2 regions of the Neobacillus sp. PVCKKU3 genome follow, and region 2 is predicted to be linked to the other one. Evidence: riboswitches for the same ligand, from Rfam matches in the RefSeq annotation. Region 2 holds a riboswitch; the other holds the start of a gene.

Region 1 (8,158 bases), on a different contig from region 2:
AGCCTCTTCATGATTGCTGATGACAAGAGCGATGTCCGTCAATAAATCACCGCTTTGCCATTCCCATAAAAGTTCAAGCAGACAATGCAATTCCTTTGATACAAAAATCGCCGTTCTTTTCACCTCAAAAACCGGTCTAAAGCTCCATTCCATTGAAAACTGCGCAGCGATCTCAATAAATTTCTGTTTCATTTCCTGAGCTTTATCTTTTAAAGAGGGGCATTCAAATTCAATTCTGATGAAAAAACGCCCGCCCTCTGGATTAGTAGAATACTGATTGGACTCAATAATATTTGCATTGTAGGAATATAAAAATTGCGAAATGGCAGCCACAATACCCGGTTGATCCGGACAACTGACTAAAAGCCTGCCGCGATTTTGATTCTTCTTTTGAAATTGTTCTAACTGATCTTTAAAAAACGAACTCATGATAGCTACCTCTACCCTCATTTTAATTATTGTGAATTATTATACAATTTAAAGTAGGGCCTTGTCACCATCTTAATAGAAAAACGGGTGGCGTGCCACCCCGTTTTTTTACGTCTTTTTCAACTGTCTGCCTTTTAATTGCGGCTGCCTTTCTACATACCATTGGAAAAACCAGATTGTTGTTGTCATCCAAAACCCGCTCGCAAAATAGCCGCCAATAATATCACTTGGATAATGAACACCCAAATAGATACGGCTGATGCCAATCATCAAAATCATAATAATACTAAAAATAATCAACAGTGTGCGGCCTGTTCGGGTAGCAATATGTCTCCAAAGCAGGAAGGCAAGTATTCCATATACAGAAAATGCATTCATCGCATGTCCGCTCGGAAAACTATAGCCACCGATTTCTATCAATCGATGGAATTCGGGCCGTGCTCGGTGAAAGATTGATTTTAATATGGAATTGATAATCGGGGTTCCCGCAATCACGGCAATGAATAATATCAATTCCAGCCGATGGTGAAGCACCTTATAGAGAAAGTAAATAATAAGGATGCTGAGAATTACCACTATTTTTGTCGACCCAATAAAGGTGAAAAATTTCATGATGGCTGTTAAGGCAGGTGACTCAAGTCCCTGAACCGAATTTATTATGGTGCTATCAAATTGGACAATCTTATGAGCCTCGATAAGCGTTGCCATCAATGCAAAGGCTGCAAGGGAGATGACACTTATGATGAATGCGCGTGTTAGCTGAAACTTCAAGTTCATTGCTGGTAACCTCACCGATAAAATTTCCTTTATTTTACCCTATTTCTGTTTATATCATAAAGCTTCGGGTAAAATAGGCAACTTGTTTGTTACTTCTAATACCGTTTTATACCCGCTCCGGGCAAAACACAAAAAGTGCCCCAAAAGGGACACTTCTTTTCTTCTTTATTCCTCAGCCACTTTCACCAGCTGTTTACCAATGTTGTCACCGCGGAAAAGTCCTAGGAAGGCATCTACAGTGTTATCAAAGCCTTCGACAATCGTTTCACGGTATTTGATTTTTCCTTCCCTTACCCACTGGGTTAGCTGTGTTAAGCCTTCCTTGTTGTGCTGGGCATAGTCAGAAACAATGAAGCCCTTCATCAAGGAACTGGTTGTCAACAACTGACCAGCCACTCTTGGACCGATAGGCAGCTTATCCGCATTATATTGAGAGATTTGTCCGCAAATGGCGGTTCTGGACTGGAAGTTAATTAAGGACATCACCGCATCGCTTACAGTACCCCCAACATTGTCGAAATAAACATCGACACCGTTAGGGCAGGCTTCCTTCAATGCTTTGCGAAGGTTGTCTGCTGTTTTATAGTTAATCGCAGCATCAAAACCTAGTTCATCTGTTAAATAGGCGCATTTATCGTCTCCGCCTGCAATACCAACGACTCGGCAGCCTTTTAATTTAGCGATTTGACCGACAACTGTTCCAACAGCTCCAGATGCTCCTGAAACGACGACCGTTTCCCCTTCCTTCGGCTCCCCTATGTATAACAATCCAAAATAAGCAGTTAATCCAGGCATTCCGAGCACATGCAGTGCAGTAGTCACAGGTGCCAATTCTGGGTTAAGTCTGCGAAGACCGCTTCCATCAGAAACGTTATACTCAGCCCATTCCATAATGCCATCTACATACTGCCCCACTTCAAACCGAGAATTTTTCGATTCGATTACTTTTCCAACGACCCCGCCTTTAAATGGCTGACCTACTTCATATGGCTTGGCATAAGATTTGGCATCCGACATCCGGCCTCTCATATAAGGGTCAACAGACAAATATAGTGACCGTATTAGCACTTCACCATCCTGAAGTTCAGGAAAATTCACCTCAATAAATTCAAAATTGCTTTCATCTGGCATTCCTACTGGCCGACTAGCCAATAAAATTTTTCTGTTCAAAAGGTTTGTCATCTAACCACTCCCTGTTTTATCTACTCCAAGAAGCAATTCTAGGTGCTTGATTATAATGTTCTACTTTTACGGCCATTCTCCTGCCAGAACACAAAATTAATGCGCGTATACCTTCAATTTATCCTATTTTTCTTACTATTTCGGCAATATCCTTCGCTGCACCCTGTTATTCCAATCCCGCTTTTTCAAGAGCAATTCTAGCAAGTGCAGCCCAATCCTGATTTCCGCGATTTTTGGCCACTGAGGCGAGCAGGCGGTTATGTAATAGACCCGCTAACGGCATCGGTGTCTGGGTCGAGTTTGCTTCCCCCAAAACTAGGTTGCAATCTTTAAGACCAAGCGCCAGCTTCCACAACTGCCTTGGTTTTCTCGGGAGTTCGATTGTAAACCTTCACCTGAAAACCAGCCTTCAATAAATTCATGACCATAGGCTCTCCCATATTTCCAAGGCCAATAAAGCCGATTACTCGTGTCATTTTCGTTCATACTCCTGTTATTCTAATATCCCTTATTGGTATCTACTATATTGTTAAGAGGTTTATTTTCTTCCAAGTTTCTGAGTGTATCCAAAAAACACGCCGCCCCTTCTTCAGGTGTCGTTACCGCTGAAATATGAGGGGTAATCAGTACGCCAGGATGTATCCATAATGGTTGATTTTCCGGCAGCGGCTCCTGTGTAAATACATCCAGGACAGCATAACGGACCTGCCCGTCTTCCAAAGCTTGCAGCAATGATTCTTCATCCACCGATGCTCCCCGCCCTACATTAATAAAACCGGCGTTTGTTACTTTTTGAAAAACTTGACTATTAAAAAAACCAGCCGTTTCTTCCGTCAGCGGCATCGTGTTGATAATCACATCCATTTCCCCTAGGATGGTAAAATGAGATTCAACAGTCATAGCCTCTTTAAAATACTCTTTTTCTTTTCCACTTTGGGAGACGCCGTAAACCTCCACTCCGAAACCAGACAAAAGCTTGGCGACAGCCTGCCCAATTTCACCGGTTCCATAGACCATCACTTTGAGTTCATTTAATAGCTTCGGAGTCCGTTGCCGCCATTTTTTCTGCAGCTGTAATTCCCGAAACTCCTCGTGACATTGTAAGTCTCTTAATATGTAGCTTAAGCAATACTCTCCGATTCTTTGACCAAACGTACAAACTGTCCTTGTTAAAAGTACACGATCGTCCCAGGTCTTTTTATATAAAAAGCGGTCAACTCCCGCACCGAGCGAGTGCACCCATTTTAAATGACTGTAATCGTAATCCGATTTAAGATTAAAAGATACAAGTGCATCCGCCCATTTCAAATTCTCCTGAGTGGCTTCATCCTCCGGAATATAACGGAAATTTTTTTGGACGCCCGCATTTTGGATGTATGCCCGAAGCTCCTTATACATGGGGCTGACAATTAAAATATTTTCGATTTTCACAATAATTCACCTCTTCAACATTAACTCCATTTTAAGGATAATTGGGAAAAAACTCAAAAAAGAAGAGCAAGGCTGTAAATCCCCTGCTCTCTACCTCATTATTTGGAAGCTGCTGGTGCTATTTGATGAACAAATTCCTTCATCAAATCAAAGGACTCCACAGCTACATCCTGGTCCGCAAAAAATTGCAGGAAACCATGGACCATACCCTCAAAGCGTTTAGCGGTTACTGGAACGCCCGCATCACGTAACCGCTTTGCATACATTTCCCCCTCATCTCGCAGCACATCATACTCCGCCGTTAAAACCAGCGCCGACGGCAGACCGCTTAGATCCTCTGCTTTGATTGGTGATGCATATGGATGCTTTCGGTCCTCTTCTTTTTCAAGATATAAATCCCAGAAAAGTCTCATATGAGTGTTTGTTACCCCATACCCATCGGCATTTTCCGAATAGGATGGGTAGATGGAGGAACCATCTAATGGATGGAAATCGATAACGGGATACATTAAGATTTGTTTAGCGATTTTCGGCCCCTGCAGGTCTCGCGCCATTAAAGTCACCGCAGCCGATAAAGCTCCTCCGGCACTGTCGCCGCCGACAATAATATTATTTGGAATGCCATTTAACTCAGACGCATGCTCAGCAGCCCATATTACCGCTGCATAACAATCCTCAGGGGCTGCTGGGAATGGATGTTCAGGCGCTAATCGATAATCAACCGAAATAACTTTTGCACCGGTGTGAATGGTTAATAATCGGCCCAGCACATCATAGCTTTCTACATCACCAACGACAAATCCGCCGCCATGGAAAAAAAGGAACAACGGAAACGGACCTTCACCGGCTGGCGTATAGATACGAATAGGTACTTCCTGCCCTTTAGACCCATCAATGGTACGATTTTCAATGGATTGTACCTGTGGTCTTTCGTTTTCCGGCGGCAGAAATGCTAAAGCCGCCCCTCGATAATTGATTAGATCATCCGTTGTGTTGAGCTCTCCTAATGGGTTTCCAGCTAGAAATTGCTCTACATATGGTCTAAATGTCATCCAAAAACTCCTCTCGTATTTTAAAAGATTATGAGGAGAAATCGCATCGTTGCTATCTTCCGTCAAGTTTACCAGTGATTTCCTTTACTTATATATGATGATACCCAGTTTCTATATAACTATCAGTAAATATACGATTTTAGTATTTTTTATAAAAACCCCTTGAACAAATAGGAATATTCTGTTATATTAATTTTAATTACATACTTCTTACTTCATACCTTATGAAGTGAGGATAGAGGCGCAAAGACCATCAGTAAACCATCCAAGGGTAATGGGACCCGTTGACGGTGGCGGAAAGGGGAATTTGCCGAAGCTTCTGAGGATCTCATTGTTCCGGGAGCTGGTTCTGTTATTTAATAAATACAGAATTGTCATATAGGAAACTATATGGAGGGCTATCTCACGCAGGGGAACTTGTAAAATTAACGTTTCTGATGCAGCTGTTGGGCCTTTCCCGCAGCTGCTTTTTGCGTTTGGCCTACCTCTTTTTAAAAATAATTTTAAAAGGGTGAAATTTATGTACTTTGGCCAAGTTTTAACAGCAATGGTGACTCCGTTTGATCAGGATGGCGAAATTGATTTTAATGCGACGAGAGATTTAGTAAATTATTTATTAGCGAATGGTACTGACGGGTTGGTGGTTTGTGGAACAACCGGTGAGTCCCCTACCTTATCAACTGAGGAAAAAGTGGCTTTATTTAAATTTGTGGTTGAAGTTGCGGACGGGAGAGTTCCCGTTATTGCAGGGACTGGCTCAAACAACACAAGAGCCTCAATCAGTCTAACAAAGCTAGCAGAAGAAGTCGGTGTAGACGGCATCATGCTTGTTGCCCCATACTATAATAAACCATCCCAGGAAGGCATGTATCAGCATTTTAAAGCGATTGCTGAATCTACTTCTCTTCCGGTAATGCTTTATAATATTCCAGGACGCAGTGTCGTCAATATATCTGCTGAAACGGTTATCCGCCTTTCTCAGATTCCTAATATTGTAGCGGTTAAGGAAGCTAGCGGCCACTTGGATGACATGGCCGAAATTATTAAACAAACTGCTGATGACTTTTCTTTATACAGCGGTGATGATGGAATGACCTTGCCGGTGCTTTCGATTGGCGGCGTTGGTGTGATTTCCGTTGCATCTCATATTATCGGGAATGAAATGCAAGATATGGTGTCACGCTTTAAAAATGGGGATTTAGCAGGCGCTGCTGCTGCACACCGTGAATTACTGCCAATTATGAAAGCTTTATTTGCAGCACCAAGCCCAGCACCTGTAAAAGCAGCTTTAAATATGAAAGGGATCCATACCGGCGGTCTGCGCTTGCCGTTAATTCCTTTAAACGAAGAGGAAACCAGAACACTTCAGAATGTCCTATTGCAGAATAGCGAACTGGAAGTTATTTAGAGTGATACCCGAAAGCAGGACAAATCGAGCGGGCTCCCGTTCGATTTGTCCTGCTTTTTTTAATTTCTGCTTCCCCCCATCCTCACTGCAAAAATATTTCTTTAATAAATTCAGAAAAGTGTTTACAAAACCTTCTTCAAACTCTATAATTCACATATATTTACTCGGAATTAGTCACAAAAGAAGGAGGCCCCCAACATGAGCATAGGAATTGCCTTAATGGGATTATTAGTTGGGTTATTGGTAGGTTTAACAGGGGTTGGAGGGGCAGCATTGTTAACCCCGGTGCTCATCATGGTCGGAATTCAGCCTTCCATTGCGGTGGGAACGGACCTAGTTTACAACTCCATTACCAAACTGTTTGGAGTCATTCAGCATTGGAGACAGAAAACGATTAACTTTAAACTCATGAAGTATCTTGCAATCGGAAGTGTCCCAAGTGCAACAGGAGCCATTCTCATCCTTCAGGTTTTTGAAAAATATTTCCACAATCAAGAACAAATTATCAAACATGGACTTGGCTATGTCCTTATTTTAGTGGCCACAGCCATTTTAATTAAGACATTTTTTGATAATAAAATCAGGCCGAACCGCTGGCAAATAAGGCCGATTGAGGAAAAACGAACATTAACAATTTTAATCGGTGCCGGTTTCGGCTTTATTGTCGGCCTGACTTCAATTGGATCAGGATCATTATTTGCCCTTGCCATGCTATATCTCTACCGCTTGAAAGGATCTGAGCTAGTTGGCACCGATATAGCCCATGCCTTTTTATTAGTGACTGTTGCCGGACTCCTTCACGCGAATGCCGGAACTGTCAATTATATGCTTGTAGGGAACCTGTTAATCGGGTCAATCCCGGGCGTGTTAGTAGGGAGTACCTTATCTTCAAAAGTACCAACAAAGCCCCTTCGTACGGTCATCTCAGCGGTCATCATTTTTAGCGCGTTAAAACTTATTGGATTATAATAAAAAAGAGCTTAAACGTTTAAGCTCTTTTTTGTTATAATTCAGTTTCTAACTTTAAATGGCTATCCATCTGAACCATTTTATATTCTGTTATAAAGGCAGGTAATGTGATGGTAATGGTCGTTCCGACATTTAAGATACTCTCAATATCAAGCTTTCCGTTCATTGTCTGAATGGTTTTCACCGCGACCATGGAACCTAATCCTGTACCCTTTGTTTTACTGCTGTAGTATGGCTCACCGAAGCGGTTTATTTGCTCTTTGCTCATGCCGACACCGGTATCAACAATTTTAACGGTGACATTATTTTTTTCAAGCGCTGAAACTACATGAAGCTCCCCGCCGTTTGGCATTGCTTCGATTGCATTTTTTATTAAGTTTAAAAAGCATTGGCGAAAATAATTCTTATTCCCTTGAACAGTTCCTTGACCAAGGTTATCTGTAATAATCACGGAACTCATTTTTGCTAAAGGATTCATGATATCAATGACATTGCGGATCTCTTGTTCGACTAGAAGTGGTTCTACTTTTTCAATTGCTGGTTTTGCGAAGGCCAAGTAATCACTAATAATCGATTCCGCATTATGAAGTTCTCTTTCTATATGTTCAATATAGCGTTTCTTCTCGTCTAGAGATAGACTAGGAGATTTCAGCAATTCCATAAATCCTTTTACAACGGTTAAAGGATTTCGAACTTCGTGTGAAATACTTGCCGCCAATTGGCTGACAACTTCCATTTTTTCAAACTTAACTATTTTTGATCGGATATACATAGCATCAGACAATAATTCAATGATATATACCATAAAAAACATAAGAATAGGAGGCAGAATAATAAAATAAAAAATGTATGCTTCTGTCACAACGAAAACATCAGACATCCATAAGGCGACATAAGTCGTAAGAACCTC
Region 2 (8,158 bases):
AAGCGATGCCTGACCTCGAATGCTTTAAAGCGTTAATTCTTCCCTATGATACGGGATATAATTCCAATTTCCTATTTTAACGAATAATGAATATTTTACCAAACCTAATCACTTGAAAAAATAGGAGAAAATTCCCTCTTTATGTTGAAGAATGCTTATCAAAAGACGAAGTATGTTTCCGATTTTTGGGATAATTTAACTATTTTTAACATTTAATATTTTAAATATTTACAATTTTCCGTACCAATTTTATTATTAAAATAGATTCTATTTTCTTAGGGACACTAAGTTTTTTTAGTAACCCTGTAGGGGGAATGGTACATAGCGTAAGTTTTTTATAGAACAAATAGTGAAAGCGGTTACAAATATTGTCTAGGAGGGGCTTTATGAAAAGAAGAAAACTATTTTCTACAGCACTAGCGCTATCTTTAGGGCTGGGAATGCTGAACGTGGCCGCAGTACCTACCGGAAAAGCCGCAGGGCCGGCAGCAAAAGTATCGGCACAGGGGTCAACGGTTGACCTGGGGATTGCTAATGATGAGAGATTAATAGAAATGCTAAAGCGCCAAGGGAAAATTGCTAAAAATGCAAGCCCTGCAGAGGCGGAAAAGGCATTACAACAATATCTAAAAGCAAAAGGCAAAGCTTTCAAGACAAAAGACCAGCTCCCTGCCGGAATTGGCACAGTTAAAGAAAGTACCAAGCCAAAATCAAACGGACTAAAAAATGGAAATGGTAATAAATTAGGACAGGCTAATAAAAATACTGTAGATCCTGTTCAAAAAGAAGGATATAACGGAGAGGTCCGTCATGACAAAGTTCTTGTTCTGGCGATTGATTTCCCAGATTACGAGAAAAGCTCGATCACTAAAGATGAGACGGACATGTGGTATGAGGACTATACCCATGACCATTTCCAAGATATGATTTTCGGAGCAAATGGCTACGATGGCCCTAACGGTGAAAAGCTTGTTTCGATGAAACAGTATTATGAGCAGCAATCAGGCGGTAGCTATACGGTTGACGGAACGGTAGCAGGCTGGTATACGGCGGATCATCCTGCTGCTTACTATGGTGGAAACTATCCGACGCCGGATGGAAGCGACGCTCGTCCAAGAACCTTAGTGTATGAAGCTCTCACTAAAGCAGGGCAGGATCCAAATGTTGACCTGAGTGAATATGATGTTTGGGATCGTGATGATTACGACAATGACGGCGTTTATAATGAACCAGACGGTATTATCGACCACCTTATGGTGATTCATGCTGGAGTCGGTGAAGAGGCCGGCGGTGGTAAATTAGGCGGTGATGCTATTTGGTCACATCGCTGGAATCTTGGAAATTTAGTTGCTGTACCTGGGGGAAAATCGAATAGCGATCGTTTTGGTGGCCTTTTAGGGGCGTACGACTACACCATCGAACCTGAAGACGGCGCAGCCGGAGTATTCTCTCACGAATTCGGTCATGACTTAGGTCTTCCTGATGAGTATGATACTCAATATACAGGTGCTGGAGAAGCAATAGAATATTGGTCCATTATGTCAGCAGGCAGCTGGGCCGGAGACATTCCTGGAACTGAGCCACCGGGATTTAGTCCATACGCAAGAGAAATGCTGCAAAATCTGCATGGCGGGAACTGGTTGAGCGGAACAACTCTTCATTCGGATAACATCACAAAGGCAGGCACGACTGTCCTTCTTGATGAAGGGGTAACAAAGGGTACGAATAATGATGCGGTCAGAATTGACCTGCCAGACAAAGTAAATGTCCTGAACACGCCAAAGGACGGAAAATTTGAGTATTATGGCGGCAAAGGCGATGAAGCAGACCATAAGATGGTAGCTTCTGTTGATTTAACAAATAAAACTAGTGCTACCCTTGATTTTGATACCTGGTACAACATTGAAAAAGAGTGGGATTACGCCATGGTACAAGTATCAACTGATAACGGGGAAACATGGAAATCACTGTCAACAGACCGAACAAGCTCTAAACTTGACCCTAACGGTTACCCCGCAATCAAAGATAACCTTCCGGGCTATACCGGTTCAAGTAATGGCTGGGTGCATGAATCAATTGATTTATCAGCATACAGAGGACAAAAAATTCAGCTGCAATTCCGCTCTATGACAGACTGGGCTACCAATTTAGACGGCTTCTTCGTTGATAATGTAAAAGTGACTGCCGACGGCGCTCAGGTATTCTTTGATGGTGCAGAAGACACCCCTCAATTTACATTAAACGGCTTTGAAAAGCATGATGGCAAATATACTACTACCCATTATTATCTATTAGAATGGCGCTCCCATAACGGTGTCGATGCAGGTTTATCCCACATCCGCCGCGGCGCAACCCTAATGAGCTATGACCCTGGCCTTGTTGTTTGGTATGTTGATGAATCCTATGATAACAACTGGACGGGTATCCATCCTGGAGATGGCTTCCTAGGTGTCGTAGATTCTGACCAGCACGCTCTAGCCTGGAGCGATAAAACTGTCAGCTCCTCTCGTTACCAATTACATGACGCTGCATTTGGCCTAAGCAAAACTGAAAAAATGTTCTTGAATTACCCAGGGCAATTTACGTTAACCGACAACTTCACCCAGCGCAACCCGCTATTCGATGACAAGTCCGACTACAGCAATCCAGGCCTTGTCGATGCTGGCCGTAACATACCAAACTACGGATTAAAATTCCGTGTAGTTGGAGAAAGTGCTGACGGCACAGTTGGAAAAGTATTAATCTTTAAATAAGAAAACAAACAAGGGTATCCTGCACTTTATTCGTAGGAACCCTTGTCTTATTTTCTAAACCTTTTTATCAAAGTAACAACCATAAAAAATGAAAGTAAACCTAAGATGATTTTCCCTTGCAAACTCCAATTCAAAACCTGCTTCACGGAGTAAGCCTCTATTAATAGGGCAGGAATTTTTCCAAGCGTGCTGGCGATGGAAAAATTAACGATCCCCACCTTGCTTCCGGCACTAACAAGCGTCACCACTCCAGAAGGGATAAAAGGTAAAATCCTAAGTGCGATTATCAGAAAAAATGCTTCCACACCCTGCGTATTTTGCAATCTTTCTAAAAATTTATTTTTAATCGAAATCTTATTTTTTACCCTGTTTATACCTTTTCTATATAAATAAAAACTAATTATGGCTCCAAAGGCCTCACCAAGAATCGAAATTAACAGACCTTGGTCAAATCCGAAGAAAGTGATGTTGGCCGCAGTTAGAAAAACGCTCGGAACAACCCCTAAGAAACTAATGATGATATTCAACAAGATACTTAGCCATATTGCAAATGTGCCGCTGTTTTCAAACCAAGCTAATATGTGCGCCTCCATCTGTTCCTCCGATCAGATCGTTCCTTATAACATTCTTCCATTTTATAATTTACCGGCAAAAAAATATAGGGCGTCCCACAGGACACCCAGTTTCATTATTTTAATAAATTTCGGATAACAAGATTAGTCAGGTTCGGCACCACTTCAAGTGAATAGGTCATTTCCATTCTTTCAAGCTTTTTATGGGCATCTAGTCCATAAGGGCCAATATTGATAACCGGCACATTTAAGTCGCGGATGTCTTGGTACTCCACATAATGCTTTGTTCCCCAGCCAGGATTATTATTGGAAACAGCCTCTATGCCTGCTTCGTCATCGCTTAGCGCAACAAAGCTCATATCAGAGATATACGGGAAGAAATTCCGCGTTACAATCGGATGTGGATAGGCGGGCTGAATCGATTCCACTGCTTGATTTAACGCATCGATCAAGGCCTGTTCCGGCTCTGTCTTGCCTGACAGCTCGATTCTTGGAGAATAAAGGGATGAATAGAAAAGAATAATGGCAGGATTTTTGTCCTTCATCCAGTTCCACGCCTCTTCTACGACCCTTGCTGCAAACATGCGGGTATCCAGTTCCTTATCCTCTAATAAACTCTCTTTAAATTGATTCATATGCGTGATAAAGGTATCACCGTGCTCCATAACCAACTGTCGTTCCATTTCTTCATATGTGAACACCCTTGGCTGCCAAGGATGTTTGAAATATGGTTCGCCGCTTAAGCTGCTAAACTGCTTATATCTTTCATCAAAAGCATTCAAGGCGTTTTCAAATGCAATTCGAGCCTGCTCTTTTAATTTCACCAGGACATCCTTCGGAGACCAGGAATGAATGAAGAAATTGTAGTATACATAGGCCGCCAACGCGGTCTGAACGGTATAAGACGGTTTCAGGTCTGTTTGTTTTAAAGAAACAGGCGGAACCGTGATTTCACCAAAGGCTTCGTTGCAAAGCTCAGGATTGTAATCAATCTGCTTGGTCAGCTCCGCCGCGATAAAGTTAGGGTCTAGCCCTTCAAAGCATGAGCCTACATGCGTTTCCGCACCTGTAATGAAAAACGATGGTAAAAGCTTGCCCACTGTCCCCATATAGATATAGCGATTCTCATCTCCTGCAAAGCGCGGGGAGACAAAATCGGAATTGATCGCCGCAACGTATTCAAAACCATGCTCCTGTTTCCAGCTTTTCAGGGTCTTTAAGGCAGATAAAACTCCGTGAGAGCTGTCCTCTTCATCACATTCTGCCAATAAGACAATATTTCCATCAAGCTCTTCGGGATGCTCAGAATAATATTTTAATAGATAAAGATGGCTGGCGACTCCGCTTTTCATATCGAGCACGCCTCTGCCAAACAGCCAGTCGCCCGATTCTAAATGCTCTTTCGCCGACGCAGGCAGTTCCTCCCTCTTTAACGCATCCATTAGTTGATCCGGAAAACACGCATGTTCTTTTAGGTGATTAAAGTCATCAATGCCAACCGTGTCCATGTGTCCCATCAAAATGACCGTACGGCTGCTATTCCCTTTTGTGCCTTTGACAAATGCCAAGACATTATATCTTTCATGTTCATCATGAATGGTTTGAGGCATCGTAACGTAAGAAGGATTTTTTGAAAAATAAGGAAAAGAAGAAATAAATGTATATAAAGAATGGGCAATTGTTTTTTCACCCGTTGTGTTCACGATACTTTCTATATTCACGAGCTGATTCGTGAATGCCAATACATCCTCACGGCATTGCAGCATCATTCTGACCCCTTTTTTAAAAATTTTAGTATTGTAGAAAAATGTATACCAAATAACAATTTTACGTCAAGTCTTTTGTAATAGATTAAGTATTCTAGAAAAATTATACTTGCCTATGTATAAATATTTATTTATACTAATATTGCGAAATGAATAATAATTCCTCATCTTTAAGCTTTTGAGATGAGGTAGAGGTCGCGATTTATATAAGTATCCTATTAGAGATTCAGTGAAATCTATGAAAATAGGAAAAAGGATAAATCGCCGAAGCCTCTGAAATCACTGTTTTCAGAGAGCTGGGGCTGTACTCGAAATGGGGCAGAACTGTCACAATTCATCTAAGAATTGTGGAGAACTATCTAATTCAAAGCTTTTAATGAGGGTGTCAGGCACCGTCACATGGACGGTGCTTTTTATATTAAAAAGGGGGAAGCATCATGAGAAAACTTATGATATTAGTAATTTCTGCATTACTTGTGATTTTAGCAGCATGCGGGTCGAAGGAAACAGCTAAAACAAACCAGGCAAAGGGTGAAGATTTAGGCCTAATTAAAGAGGGCACATTGTCGTTTGCGATGAGCGGGCAATATCCGCCATTAAACTTTAAGAAGGATGACAAATTAACAGGTTTTGACGTAGAGATTGGAAATGAGATTGCTAAAAGAATTGGTGTAAAAGCAAATCCTGTAACAAACCAATGGGAAACCATCATCCAAGGATTAAAAGCAAAAAAATACGATGCGATTATCGGGAGTATGACAGCAACACCTGAGCGTGATAAGCAAGTAGACTTCACAAATCCATATTATTTATCAGGCGCCCAAATTTTTGTTGCTGATAACAACAGCACTATTACTTCAAAAGATGATTTAAAGGGAAAAACAATTGGTGTCATCCAGGCAAGCACCTGGAAGGATATGGCCCTTGAACTATCCGATCAAGTAAAAGGATATCCATCCGATGTTAATGCTCTTCAGGACTTGGCAATTGGCCGTTTAGATGCCGTTATTACTGATAAAATCGTCGGTTTGAATGCCAAAAACGAAAAGGGTTTAAAAATCAAGGCGATTGGCGACCTGCTAAATGAGGACCGCGTTAGTGTAGCAGTAGCAGAGGGAAACAAAGAACTTGCTGATAAAATCAACAAAGCCATTGACGACATGCAAAAAGATGGCACTTACGAAAAGATTAGCAAAAAATGGTTCAACGAAAACTTACTTAAAAAGTAATCACCCGCACATCTTTAAGATGGAAAAATAGGAAAATTGGATAACGTAAGCTCCATTCCTTGGGGCTTACGTTTTTTCAAAGGAGGTTGAAATGAAATCATGACTTTTTTGCAAAATATAATCGGCATCCTAAGTGAGCATGGTGTTGCCTTCTTGAAAGCCTCATGGATGACGATTTCCATTACAATTATTTCTCTACTATTTGCATTAATCATTGGAATCATCTTTGCCGGTTTAAAACTCTCTTCTATCAAATTTCTTAATTGGATATCAGATATTTATATTGGGCTGATCCGCGGGACCCCGTTAATCGTCCAAATCATGTTCCTGTATTATGGAATCGCTAATATTCTTACCCTAGACAGCTTTACAGCCGGTGCGCTTGCATTAAGTATCCATACCGGCGCGTATATAGCGGAAATTTTCAGAGGGGCTGTCCAATCGATCGACCGCGGTCAAATGGAAGCTGCCAGATCGTTAGGGATGTCCTACCCGCTTGCAATGCGCAGAATTATTTTTCCACAGGCCTTCAAACGAGCCATCCCGCCGCTGGGGAATCAGTTCATTATCAGCTTAAAGGATTCTTCCCTGGTTGCCTATATTGCTGTAACAGACTTATTCAACACTGCCCTTACCGTCCAAGGGGAAAACTATATGCCATTTGAAACCTACTTTGTTGTCGGACTCTATTATTTGATCATCGTGTTAATTTTCACCTGGTTTACAAACCGATTGGAGAAAAGGTTGGATGTCAGTAGACCGAAGGAGGCAGCAGCCGCATGATTGAAATTAAAAGTCTATCAAAATCTTTCGGGGAACTTCACGTTTTAAAAAATATAGATTTACTCGTAAAAGAAAAAGAGGTTGTTGTCCTCATCGGTGCGAGTGGTTCAGGGAAAAGCACCCTTCTCCGCTGCTTAAACTTTTTAGAGACAGCAGAAGCCGGAGACATTATCATCGATACGGAAAAAATAAATCCTGCAAAAACAAATCTAAATAAGATAAGGGAAAAAGTAGGAATGGTATTCCAGCATTTCAACCTATTCCCGCACATGACCGTGGTAGAAAATATTATTGAGGCCCCTGTTCATGTAAAGGGTGTTTCTAAAGATCTGGCCCGCTCCAAAGCAATGGACCTACTGAAAAAAGTAGGACTGCAGGATAAAGCCAACTTCTACCCTGACCAATTATCTGGCGGACAAAAGCAGCGTGTAGCCATTGCCAGAGCATTGGCAATGGAGCCAAAAGTGATGCTATTCGACGAACCAACGTCGGCATTGGACCCTGAGCTTGTGGGCGAGGTACTTCAAGTAATGAAGGATTTAGCCCGTGAAGGAATGACAATGGTCATCGTGACACACGAAATGGGTTTTGCAAAAGAAGTTGCAAGCCGGATCGTAATGCTTGCTGACGGCAATATAATAGAAGAAGGACATCCAAGTGAAATCTTCGCCAATCCAAAGCATGAGCGGACACAAAGGTTTTTAAACCAGATTTTATAAGAATATCACGGTGAAATAATTCATTTTTTTAAGAGAAAAAGGTACAGGCTGTCGAAAAACTCGACAGCCTTTATTTCTTTCGACACTTCGGACAAAACCTCCTCGATAACAGAAGGAAATGTCCGAACAAAGGGCTTTTTATAAACTTGATAGCCTATGATTTCTTTTTAAAAGAAACCACTAAAGCAATTAACCCTACAATCAGTGCTGCAATAGATAGGTAGAGCGGTACGTTCGATGAAGCTGCATCTTCCGTTTTTTGATCTTGGCCAGCTGAAGTGTCCGCCTTTTTTTCGGTTTGGGCAGCACCATGACCATGCCCATTATCTCCTGCAA

Evidence for each region. Region 2 has a riboswitch for lysine ahead of ACNQGS_RS06625 (ABC transporter substrate-binding protein). Riboswitches for the same ligand answer to the same signal wherever they lie in the genome.
Region 1: another riboswitch for lysine. It lies ahead of dapA (4-hydroxy-tetrahydrodipicolinate synthase); the one in region 2 lies ahead of ACNQGS_RS06625 (ABC transporter substrate-binding protein).

The regions. Positions count from the first base shown of each region.
Region 1 is NZ_JBLVQN010000028.1:20,585-28,742, reverse strand. Features, by position in the region: gene purU (formyltetrahydrofolate deformylase) at 1-429, opposite strand, end outside; gene ACNQGS_RS18420 (phosphatase PAP2 family protein) at 538-1,206, opposite strand; gene curA (NADPH-dependent curcumin/dihydrocurcumin reductase) at 1,372-2,388, opposite strand; gene ACNQGS_RS18410 (hypothetical protein) at 2,555-2,743, opposite strand; gene ACNQGS_RS18405 (NAD(P)-binding domain-containing protein) at 2,718-2,864, opposite strand; gene ACNQGS_RS18400 (D-2-hydroxyacid dehydrogenase) at 2,887-3,819, opposite strand; gene lipP1 (LipP1 family hormone-sensitive lipase) at 3,918-4,871, opposite strand; lysine riboswitch at 5,100-5,280, shown strand; gene dapA (4-hydroxy-tetrahydrodipicolinate synthase) at 5,392-6,279, shown strand; gene ACNQGS_RS18385 (sulfite exporter TauE/SafE family protein) at 6,478-7,248, shown strand; gene ACNQGS_RS18380 (ATP-binding protein) at 7,283-8,158, opposite strand, start outside.
Region 2 is NZ_JBLVQN010000007.1:31,446-39,603, forward strand. Features, by position in the region: gene ACNQGS_RS06610 (immune inhibitor A domain-containing protein) at 387-2,753, shown strand; gene ACNQGS_RS06615 (TVP38/TMEM64 family protein) at 2,801-3,346, opposite strand; gene ACNQGS_RS06620 (M20/M25/M40 family metallo-hydrolase) at 3,442-5,091, opposite strand; lysine riboswitch at 5,273-5,457, shown strand; gene ACNQGS_RS06625 (ABC transporter substrate-binding protein) at 5,526-6,320, shown strand; gene ACNQGS_RS06630 (amino acid ABC transporter permease) at 6,420-7,103, shown strand; gene ACNQGS_RS06635 (amino acid ABC transporter ATP-binding protein) at 7,100-7,822, shown strand; gene ACNQGS_RS06640 (YcnI family copper-binding membrane protein) at 7,977-8,158, opposite strand, start outside.